3 regions of the Herbaspirillum sp. C9C3 genome follow, and region 1 is predicted to be linked to each of the others. Evidence: predicted binding sites of a transcription regulator. Region 1 holds the regulator's gene; each other region holds the start of a gene.
The links. Region 1 encodes LexA, which represses DNA repair genes until DNA is damaged. Its sites were predicted from a motif close to ACTGTATNNNNATACAGT; they were not measured.
Positions count from the first base shown of each region.

Region 2: the regulator LexA is predicted to act here: its motif matches at 2,671-2,688, upstream of HNO82_RS00195 (PA0069 family radical SAM protein).
Region 3: the regulator LexA is predicted to act here: its motif matches at 1,454-1,471, upstream of HNO82_RS11540 (ATP-dependent helicase).

Region 1 covers NZ_JABFMQ010000001.1:208,400-213,109, reverse strand. The annotation lists gene HNO82_RS01045 (replicative DNA helicase) at 1-592, opposite strand, end outside; gene rplI (50S ribosomal protein L9) at 795-1,247, opposite strand; gene rpsR (30S ribosomal protein S18) at 1,274-1,558, opposite strand; gene priB (primosomal replication protein N) at 1,613-1,912, opposite strand; gene rpsF (30S ribosomal protein S6) at 1,934-2,299, opposite strand; gene lexA (transcriptional repressor LexA) at 2,628-3,287, shown strand; gene HNO82_RS01015 (tetratricopeptide repeat protein) at 3,501-4,710, shown strand, end outside.
Region 2 covers NZ_JABFMQ010000001.1:42,313-47,022, forward strand. The annotation lists gene adh (aldehyde dehydrogenase) at 1-34, shown strand, start outside; gene HNO82_RS00185 (DUF779 domain-containing protein) at 139-519, shown strand; gene HNO82_RS00190 (sigma-54-dependent Fis family transcriptional regulator) at 500-2,515, opposite strand; gene HNO82_RS00195 (PA0069 family radical SAM protein) at 2,704-3,948, shown strand; gene HNO82_RS00200 (leucine-rich repeat-containing protein kinase family protein) at 4,008-4,710, shown strand, end outside.
Region 3 covers NZ_JABFMQ010000010.1:11,133-15,842, forward strand. The annotation lists gene HNO82_RS11540 (ATP-dependent helicase) at 1-1,413, opposite strand, end outside; gene HNO82_RS11545 (lipoprotein-releasing ABC transporter permease subunit) at 1,741-3,006, shown strand; gene lolD (lipoprotein-releasing ABC transporter ATP-binding protein LolD) at 2,999-3,715, shown strand; gene argE (acetylornithine deacetylase) at 3,825-4,710, shown strand, end outside.

The DNA.
Region 1 (4,710 bases):
TGCGTTCGACCACCTGCGTCAACAGCGGCTGGATTTCCATGAAACCCTGGGAGCCACGCGAACCTTCTTCGGCAATGGCGAAGATCTTGGATTCGGCCTCGTCCAGCATGGACTTCACATCCTTGCCCTGCGGATTGAAGGCGTTACCGGAAATTTCGTCGGCCACCGTGATGAGCTTGCGCAGGATACCGCGATCACGGACGATCTCGGCATAGCGGCGGATGTTGGCAGCAGAAGGGGTGTTTTGCGCCAGCGCATTCAGATACACCAGGCCACCCACCTCTTCGGCCTTGCCGCTGGTGGACATGGCTTCATAGACGGTGATGACGTCAGCCGGCTTGGTGCTGTTGATGAGCTTGACGATGTGCTCGAAGATGATGCGATGGTCGTAGCGATAGAAGTCGTCAGCGCTGACGAAATCGGCAATGCGGTCCCAGGCTGCGTTGTCCAGCAGCAGGCCGCCCAGCACCGACTGCTCGGCCTCGATGGAGTGTGGCGGCACGCGGAGCGCATCGATCTGGGGATCGGAGGACTCCTTCTGGCCACGGAAAAATTCTGGATTGCCGCGGGACGATTCTTTCATGGCGCGCATTATAACCTGCTGATGTGAAGCCGTAGGTCAGGCCGAACGTTTTTGCACGACCTGCCACTTCATATGAACGAATGCCATATGAAGCCCCCGACATCCCGGCGGATCGCGACGACCGCCAGCGGGACGCCGGAGGCAAAGACAATAAAAAAGCCAGGCGAACCCGGCTTTTCCATTGCAAAACGAATTGCAGCAAACAGGCGTATTACGCTTGCTCGCCCTTGACTGCGATGGTGACGTCGACCACCACGTCGGTGTGCAGAGCCACCGACACCGGGTGTTCGCCAACGATCTTCAGCGGGCCGTTGGGCAGACGCACTTGCGACTTTTCGACGGCGAAGCCCTTCTTGCCCAGCGCTTCAGCGATGTCGAAGTTGGTCACGGAACCGAACAGACGACCGTCAACACCGGCCTTCTGAGCGACTTCCACGGTGGCGCCAGCCAGCTTTTCGCCTTGGGCTTGAGCGGCGGCCAGCTTCTCGGCAGCGGCCTTTTCCAGCTCGGCGCGCTTGGCTTCGAATTCAGCGATGGCTGCATCGGTAGCGCGGCGGGCCTTGCGTTGCGGGATCAGGAAGTTGCGTGCGAAACCGTCCTTGACGCGCACGACATCACCCAGACCGCCGAGATTCACGATTTTTTCCAACAGAATGACTTGCATGTTTTTCTCCTATTTCTCGACGCTGATTAGGCGTTGTGCAGATCGGTGTACGGCAGCAGGGCCAGGTAACGCGCGCGCTTGATGGCGGTGTCAACTTGACGCTGGTAGTGGGCCTTGGTACCGGTCAGGCGTGCCGGCATGATCTTGCCGTTTTCCTGGACGAAGTCCTTCAGGGTGTCCACGTCCTTGTAATCGACCTGTTCAACGCCAGCGGCGGTGAAACGGCAGAATTTCTTGCGCTTGAACAGCGGGTTTTGCTGTTGACGCTTGTTTTTCAGCTTGCTTTTATCGAACTTTTTACCGAATGCCATGGTTGGCTCCTGTATCTAAAAATTGGGTAAGGTCTGTTTGGCTACCTTGCGTCTTCAATCCGACGCGACCGGGCCAAAATCAACGATATGAAACACGACACTCTTGCTGTTGCGATTCCTGCGGGCCAGAAAGCCGGTGAACCGGAAGACTTCCCCCAGTGCCGCCTTGTTGAGGGCACCGGAGATTTCCCCTGCTGCCAGCGCTGCGATCTCGAATTCGACCTGACGCTGCATGCCAGCTTCCATCTGTTCCGACTGATGCTGCAACCTGGCAGTGACAATCGGGATACCGGCCGGCGTGTAACGTAAAACATCACGTTCTGCCAGGCTGGCGATGACTTGAAACTGGTTCACTCTCCGCGATGTTCGCAGCGCTTAAGCTGCCGGTGCTTCGGTACGGCTCTTGGCCGCGTCTTCCTTCTGCACTGCCTTCAGGATGGGGGAAGGACCGGTTTCGGCCTTCTTCATCTTGACGGTCAGGTGGCGCAGGACGGCGTCGTTGAACTTGAAGCCGGTTTCGATTTCAGCCAGCGTTTCGCTGTCGACTTCGATGTTCAGGCAGACGTAGTGAGCCTTGGCCAGCTTCTGGATCTGGTAGGCCAGTTGACGACGGCCCCAATCTTCGACACGGTGGACCTTGCCGCCGCGGGTGGTGACGATGCCCTTGTAACGCTCGATCATCGCCGGCACTTGCTCGCTTTGGTCCGGGTGGACGATAAATACGATTTCATAATGACGCATGTAGACTCCTTATGGACTTATTGAAGACGCCCACCCCGGCGTCAAGACGGGTGTGGGAAGAGGAAAACCCGAGATCATACTAGCTTTCGCCCACCAGGGCAATGTCGGAGCCCACAAACGCCGCCCCGGCGGTGAGATCGAGCGGTCAGCGCGCCACACTTTCCGACTTGGCGGCATCAAATCTCATGTGTCTGCCTATATATATGCAGGAGAAAGATTGCCTTTTCCGCCTCGCAAAGTGCATGTTGCCGTTGACACAAGGATTGTACCTGTATAAAAATACAGACTGTTCATCCAGACAGCCTTCCCTCCGAGAAAGGCCACCCCCATGCTCAAACTGACTGCGCGCCAGGAACAGATCCTGAACCTGATCAAGAACGCCATCGAGAACACCGGCTTCCCTCCCACGCGCGCAGAGATCGCCGCCGAATTGGGCTTTCGCTCCGCCAATGCGGCCGAAGAGCATCTGCAGGCCCTGGCCCGCAAGGGGGCCATCGAGATTTCTCCCGGCACCTCGCGCGGCATCCGCCTGCGCGAGTCCTGCGCGCTCCCAGGATCCGTGGCAGCACGACAAATGGCCCTGCCCCATCCGGCGCTGATGCAGCTGAGCCTGCCACTGATCGGACGGGTGGCGGCGGGTTCGCCCATCCTCGCCCAGGAACATGTGGAAAAGACCTACCAGGTCGACCCGGCCATGTTCCCGGCCAAGCCGGATTACCTGCTCAAGGTGCGCGGCATGTCCATGCGCGACGCCGGCATCCTCGACGGCGATCTGCTGGCAGTGCGCCGCGCCGATCAGGCGCGCAACGGCCAGATCGTGGTGGCCCGCCTGGCCGATGAAGTCACGGTCAAGCGCTATCAGAAGACCGGCAGCGTCATCACCCTCTTCCCCGAGAATCCGGAATTCGAACCCATCATCGTCAAGCCGGAAGAAGACCAGTTCGCCCTCGAAGGACTGGCCGTCGGATTGCTGCGCAGCTGGAACTGATCCCCGGGGCAGCCCACCGCCCCGCACCAGGCGAGCAGGCCGCAAGCCGCTCCAGCAGGCTGCGCGCCGTCTCTTGCTGCATCAACCTCCGCCTAAAACGGAGGTTTTTTGCTTTCTATTCAGCTCTTCGCAAGTGACGGGTTGCGCATATCATGCCTGCTGGATAGCTATGTCCGGCGCCAGCGATGCGCCCAACCAAGAGGACCCCTTTCGATGTCGACGCGCAAGAGCAGCAACAAGCACGGCAAACCCGTTCCGGCCCCGGCCGCCGCCAAGGCCAACCTGCAGGATCTGCTGGATGTCCGCAAGAGTCTCGATCTGCTGGACAGTCGCCAGACCGAACAAGCCAAGGCCATCTGCGTGGCCGTTCTCAAACGCGACCCGGAACTGGTTTTCGCCAATCACGCGCGCGGCCTGATCGCCACCCAGGAGGGACTGCACCCGGAGGCTGAGCACTATTTGCGCAAGGCCTTTGCGGCCGATCCCGCCAATGCCGAATACCTCAGCAACCTGGCCGCCGCCGTGCTGGCACAGGACCGGGTGGACGAGGCCATCAAGCTGTACGAGCAGGCCATTTCGCTAGACCGGGAAAACCGGGCAGCACGCATCGGCCTGGCCAATGCGCTGCACGAAAAGAATGACCCGGAAGCCTCCATTGCCTACTTCGAGGACGCAGTCAAACGGGAGCCGGATGCTCCCGGCCCCCTGTCCCACCTCGGTCGCGCCCTGGTCGAGGCCAAACGCTACCAGGAGGCGGTGGCCACGATTCTCAAATCGCTGGAACTGGACATCAGTTTCGCACCCGGACATACCGCCTTGGGCGAGGCGTTTTACGGCATGGAGATGTACAAGGAAGCACTGGAATCGCTCAAGACGGCCATCCTGCTCGACCCTCAAGACACCTATGCCCAGATCAAGATCGCCGATGCCTATCTGAAACTGGAGAAAATCAGCGAAGCGCACGAGCACCTGCAACGCATCATCGAGATTGCCCCCAGGGATCCCAACAGCTACATCCGCCTTGCTTCCAGCCTCTTTGCGACCCAGGACCGCTTCGAGGATGCCATGCAGCTCTTCAACAAGGCCCTCGAACTGGATCCCAGGCAGGCGCTGACTTACAACAACATGGGCGCAGTCCTGCATGATCACGGCGACACCCATGAGGCCGTAGCCAACTTCCGCAAGGCATTGACGCTGCGCCCCAACTATCCGACGGCGCAACACAACCTGGCCTTGAGCCTGTTGCTGCACGGCGAACTTAAGGAAGGCTGGGCCTGCCACGAAAGCCGTCTGGTCACGCGCGAGCGCGCCCATGTCTACAAGTTGATCCACAAGCTCTTCGGCATCATCCCGAAATGGGATGGAAAGTCCTCGCTGGCCGGGAAGTACATCCTCCTGATGCACGAGCAAGGCTTCGGCGACA
Region 2 (4,710 bases), 170 kb from region 1:
CAGCTACAGCCCCAAGGCGCTGGGCTTCTTCTGATCGCGTGATCTTCGTTTGACTCCTTGCAGCAAGGCAGCTTCGGCGCCGGTCCGCCTCCCCGCGGCCGGCGCCGCTTTTATGGTAGATCCGACAGGAGAATGGCGATGAAGGCATTGCCCAGGGTAACGGCCACCGAGGCCACGGTGGACTTGCTGCGTCAGTTGAAGAGGCGGCATGGTGAATTGATCTTCTTCCAGTCCGGCGGTTGCTGCGATGGCAGCGCGCCGATGTGCTATCCCGCCGGCGACTTCACGCTGGGCGATACCGATGTGCATCTGGGAGAGATCGATGGCGTGCCGTTCTACATCGGCGCCGACCAGTTCGAATACTGGAAGCATACGCAACTGATCATTGACGTGGTCAATGGCAACGGCGGCATGTTCTCGCTGGAGAACGGCAGCGGCAAGCGCTTCCTGACGCGCTCGCGGCTGTTTACCGATGAGGAATACGACGCGCTGGCGCCGCTCAGTGCCCGCGTGACTTGAAGCGCCGGTAGAGCGTATTGCGCGACACGCCCAGCGCCTTGGCAGCGGCGCTGACGTTGCCGTCATGGGTGTGCAGGGCGCGCTCGATGGCAGCCCATTCGCTGTCGTGCATGGAGAGCGATTTTTCGCGTTTTTCTTCATATGCCATGTGTACCGGCATCTCGCAAGCCGCCTGCACGGGCGCCGCCTCTTCCAGAAAGTCATCTGGCAGGTGTTCCACCCCTATCCAGGCCTGGCCCTCGGCCATGGCCAGGGAGGTGCGGATCAGGTTGGAGAGCTGCCGCAGATTGCCCGGCCAGCGGCTGGCCTGCAGCAGGGCCAGGGCCTGGGTATCGAAGCGCGGCGCGTCGGCGCCGCCTTCCTGCTCCAGAATGCGCTCGATCAGGCCGACCAGGTCGCTGCGTTCGCGCAGAGCTGGCAGCTTCACCTGCAAGCCGTTGATACGGTAGTACAGGTCTTCGCGGAAGGCATGACGCGCGGCCATTTCGCGCAGTGGCTGGTTGGTGGCGCACACCAGCGCGAAGTCCACCGGGATGACGCGCTGGCTGCCCAGGGGCGTCACCGCGCGTTCCTGCAAGACCCGCAGCAGGCGGCCTTGCAGGGCCAGCGGCATGTCGCCGATCTCATCGAGGAAGAGGGTGCCGCCCTGGGCCTGGGCGATCTTGCCCAGCGCTCCCTTGCGACGCGCACCGGTGAAAGCGCCGTCTTCATAGCCGAACAGTTCGGCCTCGATCAGATTCTCCGGAATGGCCGAGCAATTCACGGCCACGAAAGGCGCTGCGCCTGTCCGGGTTTGCGTGGCCCGGAAGCGCGCGCTCTCGCGGTGGATGGCCTGAGCCAGCCATTCCTTGCCGGTACCGGTCTCGCCGGTGATGAGGATGGGAATATCGCGGTCGATGACCTTGCGCAACTTGGCGATGAGGGCGCTCATGCGAGCGTCGCCGGTATCGAGTGCCTGCAGGCCGGGACGCGGCGGGCCTGCATGAGGCCGTGCTACGGGCGCCGGGCGGGCGGCGGGGATCGTGTGCGGCGTATCGATGATGGCTTCGCGCGCATTCTGGAAATGCTGGTCGCGCAGCCGCAGTTCGGCCCGTCCATGGATGCGGATGCCGTTGTGCAGGCACAGCTCCAGCAAGCCCGGGGCGGCCTTGCGATGGTGCTCGAACAGCAGCGACAGCGGTACCCCGAAGAGCGATGCGAAGGTATGCGATTGCAGCGCCGCCAGCGTCAGCCCCAACTGGAACTGCGCACTGCGGTTGGCCGCCAGGAAGCGTCCGCCCGGGGTGAAGCTGACGATGCCTTCGACCAGCGTGCCGACGAATTCGGCACGGCTGTGGAAGTGCAGGGTGATGCAATCGGGGAAGCTGCCGGCCAGCAGGTGGTTTTCTATCATCTGCGCCGACATGCGTACCAGCGCCATGGTGTGCTTGTGGAAGCTGCCGCATTCGCCGGAGACGTCCAGCACCCCCAGCACCTGGCCGCGATGGTCGAAGATGGGGGCGGCTGAACAGGTCAGGAAACGGTTGGCATCCAGATAGTGCTGCTGGGCATGTACGGTGGTCGGCTTCTGCTCGAACAGGGCCGTACCGATGGCATTGGTGCCACGCAATTGTTCCGACCAGCATCCACCCGGACCCAGCGCCACGCGGTCGGCCTTGGCCAGGAAATCGCTGTCGCCCAGGGTGTGCAGGATGGTACCTTCGGCGTCCGACAGGATCACCATGCTGTGGGTATTGCGGATCTGGTCGTAGAGGGTTTCCATGACCGGGCGGGCGTGGCCGGAGAGGGCCTGGTTGGCTTCCAGCGTCTGTGCCAGGTCGGCGCGCGAGAGCGCGTCCAAGTCGGGCCGCTGGCCGCGCGTGATGCCGTAGGACGAGCTGCGCTGGTGCGAGCGTTCGATAGCCTGCAGATCCAGCAGCGCATCGGCGCCGGACTGCACCAGGGGCGAGGCGCCCAGCAATGCACCGGCAGCGCGCCGGTTTGCCTGGTATTGCATCCTTGTCTCCTTGGGACCTCGGGTGGTCCTTGTTCCCCCTTTGTGGTCGCTTTCTTCGCTGATGGGAAGCTGAGGGTGAACAAGCATAACCGATTAATGCGGCACCCGGACAAATTGAAACAGCATTTGCAGTGCGCCCCAAGTGAAGGCAAAATACTGTTCATATATACAGTATCGTTGAGCTTGCCTTGGCTTCCTTCCCCAAATTCCCGCAGGGCATTGCCCGGCCTTTTCCTGACCAGCCTGCGCCTCCTGGCGAGGATGACGCCACCCTCACGCCGGAAACCTTCGTCCATCGCAACCAGGTCGCGCGCAAGGGTCGGGGAGCCGTCACCAATCTGCGCGGGCGCTACGAATCGGTGGCGCGGGAAGAGTTCGATGATGGCTGGCAGGCGGTCAGTTTTGCCGCCGTCGAGCCGCTTGCAGCCGAGGTGATGGAGGATGACGAGCCGCCGCGCCTGAAGACCATCGTCACCGAGGAAGACGCGCGCTCCATCATCAGCCGCAACAGCTCGCCGGACCTGCCGTTCTCGCTCTCGCTCAATCCCTACCGGGGTTGTGAGCATGGCTGCATCTACTGCTTTGCACGGCCCTCGCACAGCTATCTGGGCCTCTCGCCCGGTCTGGATTTCGAAAGCCGGCTGGTCGCCAAGCGCAATGCGCCCGACCTGCTGCTGCGCGAACTGGCAAAGCCGTCCTATGAACCCGACACCATCACGGTGGGCATCAATACCGATGCCTACCAGCCCATCGAGCGCGAGCACCAACTGACCCGGCGCATCCTGCAGATCCTGCACGATTGCGAGAACCCGGTGGCGATGATTACCAAGTCTTCCCTGATCGAGCGCGACATCGACTTGCTGGCCCCGATGGCCGCCAAGGGGCAGGCCATCGTCGCGGTCACCATCACCACGCTCGATGCCGCCATTGCACGCACGCTGGAGCCGCGCGCGGCCAGCCCGGCGCGGCGGCTGCGGGTGATTCGTACCCTGGCCGAGGCGGGTATTCCGGTCAGCGTATCGATTGCCCCGGTGATTCCCTTCGTGACCGAGCCAGACCTGGAACGTGTGATGGAAGCCGCCGTCGACGCCGGTGCGCGGCAAGCGGGCTACATCGTGCTGCGCCTGCCGTGGGAAGTCAGCCCGCTGTTTCGGCAGTGGCTGCAGGCGCACTTCCCCGACCGGGCGGCGCGGGTGATGAACCGCATCCAGGACATGCGCGGCGGCAAGGATTACGACGCCGACTTCGCCACCCGCATGCGTGGCACCGGCGTCTGGGCCGACCTGCTGCACCAGCGTTTCGAGAAGGCCAGCCGGCGGCTCGGCATCGATCACCGCAACCGGGCCTTTGCCACGCTGGATGCCAGCCGTTTTCGGCGACCGCAGGCGAGGTCCGGCAGATCACCAGGCGATGCCCAGCTGGATCTGTTCTGAAGGGCCGGGCGGGCACTGTTAAACTCCGCGCTTTCTGACGTTTTTCTTCACCTCTCTGCATGCACACCCTGGAACAATTGCGCAGCGGCGCCCTGAAAGGCATTACCCGCCTGTCTCTGTCGTGCGGCCTGCGCGAATTCCCGCCAGAAATCTTCACACTGGCTGAAACCCTGGAGATTCTGGACCTGAGCGGGAACGCGCTGGCTGCCTTGCCCGACGACCTGCCGCGCTTGCGTCGCTTGCGCATCGTGTTCTGTTCCGACAATGCCTTTACCGTATTGCCAACCGTGCTGGGGCGCTGTCCTGCGCTGGAAATGATCGGGTTCAAGGCCAACCGCATCGAACACGTCCCCGCCGAATCGCTGCCGCCTTCGCTGCGCTGGCTGGTGCTGACCGACAATCGCATCACCCGGCTGCCCGCCAGCATCGGGCAATGCAGTCGCCTGCAAAAGCTGATGCTGGCCGGGAACCGCCTGCGCACCTTGCCATCGGAACTGGCGGCCTGCCGCCATCTGGAACTGTTGCGCCTGTCGGCCAATACACTGGAGGCGTTTCCACACTGGCTGCTGACCCTGCCGCGTCTGAGCTGGCTGGCCATGGCCGGCAATGCCTGGTGCGCGGCGGTGGAAGAAGCGGCAGACCGCCATGCTCAGGTGGCGGCAATCCACTGGCGGGATCTGCAACTGGCCGACAAGCTGGGCGAGGGTGCTTCCGGCGTGATCTACGCCGCTCGCTGGAAGGACGCGAACAAGACGCAGCCGG
Region 3 (4,710 bases), on a different contig from region 1:
GCTGGCACCGGCCATCAGGTCCAGCACCTTCCTGGCGGTAGCGGGACCGACCCCGGGGATCAGTTGCAGCGCCCGGAAGCCCGCCATCCGCCCACTGGGATTGTGGGCCAGGCGCAGCAGGGACAGCAGGTCCTTGATGTGTGTGCTTTCCAGGAACTTGAGGCCGCCGAACTTCACGAAGGGAATGTTGCGCCGGACCAGTTCCAGTTCCAGCGCCGCGCTGTGGGTGGCGGTACGGAAGAGCACCGCCTGCGACTTCAGCGTGAGTCCTTCTTCCCGATGCGCCAGGATGCGGTTGGCCACCCAGCGCGCCTGTTCGGCCTCATCCGGGATCACCACCAGTTGCGGCTTCTGCGAGGAAGGCTTGTCGCTCCAGAGCTGCTTGAGGTGCCGCTCCGGCGCATCGGCGATGACCGCATTGGAGGCCTGCAGGATGGGCTGCGTGGAGCGATAGTTCTGTTCCAGCGTCAACAGCCGCGCCGACTGCGTGAACAGCTCGGGAAAGTCGAGGATGTTGCGCACCGTGGCGCCCCGGAAGGAATAGATGGACTGGGCATCGTCGCCTACGGCGGTCACACCGGCGCCATCCGGTTTCATCCTTTGCAGGATCTCGGCCTGCAGGCGGTTGGTGTCCTGGTATTCATCCACCAGCACGTGGTCGAAGCGCGCGCCTGCCGACTGCGCGATCACTGGGTCCGAGAGCATGTCGGCCCAGAACAGCAGCAGGTCGTCGTAATCCAGCACATGCTGGGCTTCCTTGGCCTCCACATAGCGGGTAAAGAGTTCGCCCAGCAGCCTTTCCCATTCCCGGCACCAGGGGAACTGGGTTTGCAGCACCGTGCCCAGGTCTTGCCGGGTATTGACCGCACGTGAATAAATGGACAGGCAGGTCGCCTTCAGCGGAAAACGCTTGTCGGTCGAGGACAGCCCCATCTCATGGCGCAGCAGGCCGATCAGGTCTTCCGAATCGCCGCGATCCTGGATGGTGAAGTCTTCTTCCAATCCGATGACGGTCGCGTACTCGCGCAGCAGACGCGCGCCGATGGCGTGGAAGGTGCCCGACCAGGGCAGTTGCGGCGGGCTGTCGGCAGGCGCGAGCCCCAGGACCTGTCGGATCACCTGGCCGACGCGCCGGCCCATGTCGGCGGCCGCCCGGCGCGAGAAGGTCAGCAGCAGGATGCGCTGCGGGTCGGCCCCATCGAGGATCAGCCTGGCGACGCGGTGCGCCAGGGTATTGGTCTTGCCGGTACCGGCACCGGCCACGATGAGCAGCGGCAGCTGCTGTGCCGGCGGAAGCTTGCTGCCGTGCTCGACCGCCTCGCGCTGCTGCGCGTTCAGGCGCGCAAACGGATCGCGCTCGCCGCTGGGCGGGCTGCTGGTGTCGGGGACGTCCTGAGCGAGTTCGGGTGGCATGGTGCGGGAAATCCGGAGGGGCGAGGGGGCGCAAGCAGATACTGTATATATAACCAGTTCATGATGCAACATCAGGAAGTGCTTTTATATGAAGTCACTGAGCGCGAACCTCTGCCGTGGAAGTGAATCTATAGACATCACGGCGGGCGACCTACGGGTCAGGCGCGAGCAGGCGGCTGAGGGCCAGGGATGGGCCGTCGGTCCAAACTGTGGCAAACTTCGCGCTTTGTCTTCGCCCGTGTTGGCGTGCGGCCGGAGCATTGCGCCCCTAGCCTGGGGCGCGAGGCGACTGGTGGCACATTGTGCAGGCCCTCTCCCGGAGCAATTTTGAGTCTGATTAAAAACCTGCCGTTCGAATGGCTGGTCGGTATCCGCTACACGCGGGCCGGCAAGCGCAGCGGTCGCAACAGTTTCATTTCCTTCATTTCCCTCATTTCCATGGCCGGCATCGGGCTGGGCGTGGCCGCGCTGATCGTCGTGCTGTCGGTGATGAACGGCTTCCAGAAGGAGGTCCGTGATCGCATGTTGTCGGTGCTGCCCCATATCGAGGTGTTTGACGCTTCCGGTGCCATGCACGACTGGCAGGCCGTCGCCAAGCAGACCTTCCAGAACCCGGAAGTTCTGGGCGCGGCGCCCTACGTGTCCGGTCAGGGCATGATGACGCGTGACGACAACCTGCGCGGCGTCATGGTGCGCGGCGTGCTGCCCGAAGAAGAGCGCAAGGTGTCCGACGTGGCCGGGCAGATCAAGCAGGGCAGTTTCGATTCGCTCAAGCCCGGCGAATTCAACATCGTCATCGGCGGCGAGCTGGCGCGCGGCATGCGCGTGGGCCTGGGGGACAAGGTCACGCTGATCGTGCCGCAGGGGCAGGTGACCCCGGCGGGCGTGCTGCCGCGCCTGAAGCAGTTCACCGTAACCGGCATCTTCGAGGCCGGCCATTATGAATTCGACTCGTCGCTGGCGTTCATCGACATCAAGGATGCCGAGACCCTGTTCCGCATGGATGCCCCTACCGGCGTGCGCCTGCGCATCCGCGACATGCTGCAGGCCCCGGAAGTGACTCAGCAACTGGCCCACACTCTCACCGGCGACCTCTACCTGCGCGACTGGTCGCAGCAGAACAGCAACTGGTTCGCGGCCGTGAAGACCGAAAAGCGCATGATGTTCATCATCCTCGCCCTCATCATCGCGGTGGCGGCCTTCAACCTGGTGTCCACGCTGGTGATGACGGTGACCGACAAGCAGGCCGACATCGCCATCCTGCGCACGCTGGGGGCCTCTCCCGGTTCCATCATGAAGATCTTCGTGATCCAGGGCGCACTGGTGGGCCTCATCGGTACGGCTGCCGGGGTCGGTCTGGGCGTGCTGGTGGCACTGAACATCGATGTGCTGGTGCCGGCCATCGAGCGTGCCTTCCATGTGCAGTTCCTGCCCAAGAGCATCTACGTGATTTCCGAATTGCCGTCCGAGCTGATCTGGTCGGATGTCACCACCATCGGCGGCCTGGCCGTTGTGCTGGCATTCCTGGCCACGCTCTATCCGAGCTGGTCAGCGGCCCGTGTCAAACCGGCGGAGGCGCTGCGCTATGAATAATATTGATCCGATCAAGAACCGCCAGGCCGTGCTCTCATCGCGCGGACTGGGCAAGACCTTCACCCAGGGCAAATATTCCGTGAAGGTGTTGGGCAATGTCGATATCGACGTCTACCATGGCGAGCAGGTCGCCATCGTCGGCGCCTCCGGTTCCGGCAAGTCGACCCTGTTGCACTTGCTGGGCGGGCTCGATACCCCCAGCAGCGGTACCGTGAGCCTGCTGGGCAAGGATTTCGCCAGCCTGGGTGAGCGCGAGCGCGGAACCCTGCGCAACCAGTCGCTGGGCTTCGTCTACCAGTTCCACCACCTGTTGCCGGAATTCTCTGCGCTGGACAATGTGGCCATGCCGCTGATGATCCGCCGCATCAAGCGTGCCGAGGCGCAGGAACAGGCCCGCGAGATGCTGGACAAGGTCGGCCTGGCGCAACGCGTGACGCACCGGCCGGGTGAACTTTCCGGCGGCGAGCGCCAGCGGGTGGCGCTGGCGCGCGCGCTGGTCACGCGCCCGGCCTGCGTGCTGGCCGACGAACCGACCGGCAACCTCGACCGCAGCACCGCCGATCGCACCTTCGAACTGATGATCGAACTCTCGCGTACGCTGGGTACGGCCTTCGTCATCGTCACCCACGATATCGAGCTGGCCGGGCGTTGCGCACGCGTGCTGCGACTGTCCGACCAGGGGCTCAAGGCGGCCGGTCAGCAGTCTTGAGGCTTTCCGGGTAAGCTATGCCCTTGATACCGCCGTCTTTTGGAGACGGCGGTATGCTTTTGAAGACACGAATACCTGAACAGATACAGATGGAAACTGGAGCAAGACAATGAACACCCGCCAATGGCTAGAGACCCTGGTCGCCTTCGATACCACCAGCCGCAATTCCAACCTGGAACTGATCACCACCGTGCGGGACAGCCTGGAAAAGCAGGGCATCTCCTCCTGGCTGGCGCACAACAAGGAGCAGACCAAGGCCAACCTGTTCGCCACCTTGCCCGCTACCGCCGGTCCCGATGCCGGCAGCACCGAGGGCGGGATCGTGCTCTCCGGACATACCGACGTGGTGCCCGTGGATGGCCAGAAATGGGATACCGACCCCTTCAAGCTGACCGAAAAGGAGGGCAGCCTGTACGGTCGCGGTACCTGCGACATGAAGGGCTTCATCGCCACCTCGCTGGCGCTGGTGCCGGAATTTCTGGCCATGCCGCGTGTGAAGCCTATTCACCTGGCGTTCTCCTATGATGAAGAAATCGGCTGCATCGGCGCTCCCGTGATGCTGGAAGAGATCGTCAAGCGCGGCATCAAGGTCGATGGCTGCGTGGTCGGTGAGCCCACCAGCATGAACGTGGTGGTGGCGCACAAGGGTATCAACGTGTTCGCCTGCAAGGTACACGGCAAGTCCGCGCACTCTTCGCTGACCCCGCAGGGCTGCAATGCCATCGAGCATGCCGCGCGCCTGATCTGCGCCATCCGCGATTTCGCCGATGGCTACAAGGCCAATGGCCCCTATGACCAATTCTTCGATGTGCCTTTCAGCACGATGACCACCAATCAGATCCGTGGCGGCATCGCGGTCAATACCATCCCTGAGCTATGTGAATTTACTTACGAATTCCGCAACCTGCCCGGCATGAGCGTGGCCGACATCCAGGCCCGGATCGACAAGTACATCGCCGAGGTGCTGCTGCCCAAGATGCGCAGCGAGTTCCCGG